Regions from separate parts of the Providencia zhijiangensis genome, predicted to be linked through region 2. Evidence: riboswitches for the same ligand, from Rfam matches in the RefSeq annotation. Region 2 holds a riboswitch; the other holds the start of a gene.
The links. A riboswitch is a leader RNA that binds a small molecule or an ion and turns the genes downstream of it on or off. The one in region 2 is predicted to bind thiamine pyrophosphate.
Positions count from the first base shown of each region.

Region 1 (3,148 bases), 1.1 Mb from region 2:
CGATAAGCTAGTCAGTGAAAGGAACCCCATGCAAAACCCATCTACACAAACCAAATTAGCGATTTTTGATCTCGATGACACCCTGATCCGTGGCGATAGCAGCGTACTTTGGACGCAATATTTATGGGATAAGAAAATCATTACCGACCCGCGTTTTGTCGAAGCCGATAAAGAGATGATGGCACAATACAACGCGGGCAATTTGGATATGGTGACTTACTTAAAGTTTAGTTTGCAGACCCTTGATGGCATCAAGACAGAGCAAGTCGATGAGTGGTTAGATGATTTTGTGGATACCATTATTATTCCGCGCATTTACCCTAACGCATTAAGCACCGTCGCCTCATATCGATCTCAAGGGATCCCGATCATTGTGATCTCCGCAACGGTTACCTTTATCGTGAAGAAGGTAGCGGATCGCCTTGGCGCCGATGTCACGATGGGTATTGATATTAAGCGTTCAAATGGCTGTTACACCACCGAAGTCGATGGCATCCCGACCTTCAAAGAGGGCAAAGTTAAGCGTTTAACTCAGTGGATTTCCCACCAGCCCATCACCGATGCGTATATTTATTTCTACACCGATTCCGCCAATGACCTACCAATGTGTCATTTCGCCGATGAGACGTTTATCGTCAACGGTGACCCGCGCCTGCTCCAAGCCGCCAACGAAAATCACTGGCCGCAATATTCGTGGAGTTTGTAAAACCCATATTTAGCCAACCTAGTTTTAACTTTTAATTTCTAGGTTTTGGATTTTTAGGTTTTTAACTAACTGCCTTTCAAAGGTTCCTCTAAATTATTCGTGCTAGAGGAAGGCGGCAAACTAATCCCCAACCTAGTTTTAACTTTTAATTTCTAGGTTTTGGATTTTTACCCAATACACTGATTTCCCCTAAATTATTCGAGTGAGAAGAAGGTGGCAAGCGAGGATATCCCTAGGAGCATACACAAGTATGTAACTAGGGTAGCCGAGAGAAGCCAACGCACTTATCGCTTGAAGAATGACGGGGAAACTTTATACTGAAGAATCTTGTCGGAGTGCCTAGCATGTGCAAACATCAGGCTGAGACCGTTAATTCGGGATCCGCGGAACCTGATCGGGTTAATACCCGCGAAGGGAACAAGAGTAATCATTCAGCGCAATTTTCGCTCATTTATTTGGCGAAAAACTAGCCGCAACGCCTTACCATTACTCCTCCGAACTCCAGACAAGCAACTTTCTTTCGATAAACCCGCTATTGGCGTTTTACGCCGTATAGCCTGTGACGATGTCAGGAAATTGCTATGTCCAATAATGCTAATAATTCAGTTATACCGAGTACCGATATTTCCCCTAAAGCTGCGCCTGCACGCACACGAAAAGAGCAACGTGACGCCGCAGAAGACTTTATCAATACCCTTTCCGGTGTTTCATTCCCTAACTCTGAGCGTATTTACCTGCGAGGCTCACGGAACGATATCCAAGTTCCCATGCGCGAAATTCAGCTCTCCCCGACACTTATCGGCGGTGACAAAGATAATCCCAAGTTTGAAGATAACGAAGCTGTCCCCGTCTATGATACCTCTGGCCCTTATGGCGATCCGGCTTCTGAACTCAATGTTCACAAAGGATTGAAAAAAATCCGTGCGCCGTGGATCAATGAACGCACTGATACGATTGCCGTCGAGAATCTCAGCTCTGACTTTACCCAGCAGCGCTTAGCGGATGCGGGCTTAGATCACTTACGTTTTAATCATCGTCCTGCACCACTAAAAGCGCAAACAGGCAAATGTGTCACTCAGTTGCACTATGCTCGCCAAGGCATTGTGACTCCTGAAATGGAATTTATCGCTATCCGTGAAAATATGGGCCGTGAACGTATTCGCAGCGAAGTGTTAAGACAGCAGCATCCGGGGCAAAGCTTCGGCGCTATTTTGCCAGAAAATATTACCCCTGAATTTGTACGCCAAGAAGTGGCTGCCGGTCGTGCAATTATTCCTGCCAATATTAACCACCCTGAATCTGAACCGATGATTATCGGGCGCAATTTCTTAGTGAAAGTGAATGCCAATATCGGTAACTCCTCGGTGACTTCATCCATCGAGGAAGAGGTGGAAAAACTGATTTGGTCTACTCGCTGGGGCGCAGATACGGTGATGGATTTATCCACCGGTCGCTATATTCACGAAACCCGCGAATGGATTTTACGTAATAGCCCAGTGCCAATTGGTACCGTGCCTATCTACCAAGCGCTCGAAAAAGTGAACGGTGTTGCTGAAAATCTCACTTGGGAAATGTTCCGCGACACCCTGCTGGAACAAGCCGAGCAAGGGGTGGATTACTTCACTATCCATGCCGGCGTTTTACTGCGCTATGTGCCAATGACGGCGAAGCGCCTGACTGGCATTGTCTCTCGCGGTGGCTCTATCATGGCGAAATGGTGTTTATCCCACCATCAAGAAAACTTCCTGTATGAGCATTTCCGTGAAATTTGCGAAATTTGCGCCGCTTATGATGTATCGCTGTCTCTTGGAGATGGGTTACGTCCGGGTTCTGTGCAAGATGCCAACGATGAAGCACAATTCTCAGAGTTACATACATTAGGCGAGCTGACCAAAATTGCGTGGGAATACGATGTGCAGGTGATGATTGAAGGCCCGGGACATGTTCCGATGCAGATGATCCGTCGCAATATGACCGAAGAGCTAGAGCACTGCCACGAAGCCCCATTCTATACCTTAGGCCCCCTAACCACCGATATCGCACCGGGTTATGACCATTTCACTTCCGGCATTGGCGCGGCGATGATTGGCTGGTTTGGCTGTGCAATGCTGTGCTACGTGACGCCAAAAGAGCATCTTGGTTTACCGAACAAAGAAGATGTCAAACAGGGGCTGATTACCTACAAGATCGCTGCCCACGCCGCTGATCTCGCGAAAGGTCATCCAGGGGCGCAGATTCGTGATAATGCTATGTCCAAAGCGCGTTTTGAGTTCCGTTGGGAAGACCAGTTTAACCTCGCCCTAGACCCTGAAACCGCTCGTAAATATCACGATGAAACCTTGCCGCAAGCGTCAGGGAAAATCGCCCACTTCTGCTCTATGTGTGGACCAAAATTCTGCTCCATGAAAATTTCCCAAGAAGTTCGTGACTATGCTGCACAAA
Region 1 is NZ_CP135990.1:355,107-358,254, reverse strand. It holds gene QS795_RS01615 (HAD family hydrolase) at 29-706, shown strand; TPP riboswitch at 1,028-1,140, shown strand; gene thiC (phosphomethylpyrimidine synthase ThiC) at 1,288-3,148, shown strand, end outside.
Region 1: it holds a riboswitch for thiamine pyrophosphate, as region 2 does, so the genes downstream of both, thiC (phosphomethylpyrimidine synthase ThiC) here and thiB (thiamine ABC transporter substrate binding subunit) in region 2, are expected to answer to the same signal.

Region 2 (3,148 bases):
TGCAAAGCGTAATCTTCGATGACGGTTTTCACCGCCCACTCAGCCACCGCGCCTTGATTGATCGCCGTAAATAACCGCTTTTTCAGTTGGGGATCATTAAGTAAGTGGTTATATAGGTCGAAAATAGCCGCGCTTTCTTTCGATGAACTCGCCATAAACCGCTTACTAATACGACGAAATTCTGCTGCCGCACTTTCCAGCGCTATCACCAAGCGTTGACGCTCTTCATCAATATTTAATGTGGTCGCTTGATACACATTGTCTAAAGAAGGTTGAGAGGTATCTTGCCAGCCATAAGCCATCGAAATTCCTTGAGAAACAGGAATAGCTTTGAGACGGTTTTGGCGATATTGCCCGAAAATACCTTTTGTTTGCGCTTGGGATAATATCACCGCTAACTGCATCGATAGCGTGACCATAAAGGACTCTTCAGTTTCGCTGAATAACCGTTTTTCTCGCTGTTGAACCACCAGTACGCCCAGCAATTGGCGTCGATAAACGACAGGCACGCCGAGAAAGGCTTTGAGCTGCTCTTCTTTGAGTTGGGGAAGATATTTGAATTGCGGGTGTTCGCGAATATCGGCAAGGTTCAACATTTCCGATTGCCGACCGACAGCGCCAACAACCCCTTCATCGAATCCTAAACGAATAGCAATCCCGCTAGGCTTTTTCAGCCCGCGGGTTGCCATTAGGTAATAACATTGGCGAGGATGATCGGCTAAGTAAATCGAGCACACATCAGTGCGCATCGCTTTGCACGTCTCGTTGACCAAAACTTCAAGAGCTTGAGTGAGACTGGTCGCCATCGCGACCTTTTCGACAATGTCACGTAAACGCGTCAACATAGGCTTACTTAACTCCGCGCCTACGATTATTAAAAACAGGTCGTTGTGGTAATTTCTGTTCCTGCAAAGGCATAACTACGGGAGCGAATTCCTTCATCACACGGCGATAAACTTCGCGCTTAAAAGAGACCACTTGCCTAACAGGATACCAATAACTGACCCACCGCCAGCCGTCAAATTCTGGCGATTTACTGCGCTGCACGTTTATATCGGCGTCATTACATTGGAGTTGAAGTAAAAACCAACGTTGTTTCTGTCCAATACAAACAGGTTTTGTATCCCAACGCACCAAACGCTTAGGTAATTTGTAGCGTAACCAATTACGGGTAGATGCAAGTAACCTTACATCTTTACGCTGTAGTCCGACTTCCTCGTATAACTCACGATACATCGCTTGTTCTGGCGATTCCCCCGGGTTAATCCCACCTTGAGGAAATTGCCAAGAATGCTGACCATAACGGCGAGCCCATAAGACTTGACCTTGCCGATTACAAATTACAATTCCTACATTCGGGCGGTAGCCATCATCATCGATCACTAGACTACCTCAATAACCAAATTTGAAAGATGCCTAATTGTTTCACACATACCCAAACTGGTAAACCTATATCAATACAGTTTGCAGATATGTCTGAAGTAATTACAATAGTCTGCGTCTCAACGGGGTGCCATTTGGGCTGAGAAATAACCCGTAGAACCTGATCCGGCTAATACCGGCGTAGGGATTTGAGCTACCGCCTACAAATTATTGTATCGGTCCCTCCTCAAATCCTGTGTTTTTTTATGATTTACGCAGGAATTAAAATGACTAAAAATAAACTCTTTACCTCACTCATTGCTTTAACCACCTTAAGTTTCGCTGCATTCGCCTCTGCCGAAAAACCAACGTTGACGGTGTATACCTATGATTCCTTTGCTGCGGAATGGGGCCCAGGCCCGCAAATCAAAAAGAATTTCGAAGCACAATGCGAATGTGAGTTAAAACTGGTTTCTCTAGGGGATGGTGTTGCACTACTGAATCGCCTACGTATGGAGGGGGAAAAAAGCAAAGCCGACATTATCTTAGGGTTAGATAACAACTTACTCGACTCCGCAGAAAAAACCGGCTTATTTGCCCCTGCAGATATCAAAACGGATGCGCTTAAATTACCTATCGAATGGACAAGCAAAACATTCATTCCTTATGATTATGGTTATTTCGCCTTTATCTATGACACAAATAAAATCAAGCAACCGCCAAAAAGTATGGACGAACTGCTTGATAGCAAAAATAATTGGAAAATCATTTACCAAGATCCACGCACCAGCACCCCTGGTTTAGGGTTGATGTTGTGGATTGAGAAAATCTACGGCGATAAATCAGCTGATGCATGGAAAAAAATGGCAGCCAAAACACTGACCGTGACCAAAGGTTGGAGTGAATCCTATGGGCTGTTCTTAAAAGGTGAAGGAGATTTTGTCCTGAGCTACACCTCTTCGCCGGGTTACCAAATTTTAAATGATAAGAAAGACAACTACGCAGCGGCGCTGTTCGATGAAGGGCATTATATGCAAGTCGAAGTGGCGGCAAGATTGAAACACAGCCCGCAGCCAGAGCTGGCAAAACAGTTCTTACAGTTTATGTTAACTCCTGAATTCCAAGGCACATTACCAACTACTAACTGGATGTATCCGGTTATCGATATGCCGTTGCCTGAAGTGTATAACGTGCTACCACTACCTGCTAAATCTCTGCAATTTAGTGCGGCGGAAGTGGCTAAAGAACGTCAAACGTGGACGCGTTTATGGCAAACCGCCGTCAGTCGTTAATCAATTTAACCTTATTACCGGGGGTAATAGCCTCCGGTCTTTTAATCGTCGTTGCCCTTCTCGCTTTTGGGGCTCTGTGGTTTTTCGCACCTGAAATTTCCCTCAGCGAGATAATCGACGACGATTATTTATGGCATGTCATCGGTTTTACGTTTTGGCAGGCATTACTTTCCGCGATTTTTTCCATTATTCCCGCTATTTTTCTTGCAAGAGCTCTGTATCGCCGACGATTCTGGGGAAGAACGCTATTGCTCCGCTTGTGTGCAATGACCTTAGTCTTGCCAGTTCTCGTCGCTGTTTTCGGTATTTTGTCGGTATATGGGCAAACCGGATGGCTAGCAAAGTTGTGCCTATGGCTCGGTGTTGACTATCAGTTTTCCCCTTATGGTCTGCGTGGCATTTTATTAGCACATATCTTTTTCAATATGCCGCTCGCCACCCGCATGTTACTTCAATCCCTTGAAAATATTGCGATTGAACAACGGCAAAGTGCC
Region 2 is NZ_CP135990.1:3,048,158-3,051,305, forward strand. It holds gene ptsP (phosphoenolpyruvate--protein phosphotransferase) at 1-845, opposite strand, end outside; gene rppH (RNA pyrophosphohydrolase) at 850-1,383, opposite strand; TPP riboswitch at 1,497-1,588, shown strand; gene thiB (thiamine ABC transporter substrate binding subunit) at 1,650-2,654, shown strand; gene thiP (thiamine/thiamine pyrophosphate ABC transporter permease ThiP) at 2,630-3,148, shown strand, end outside.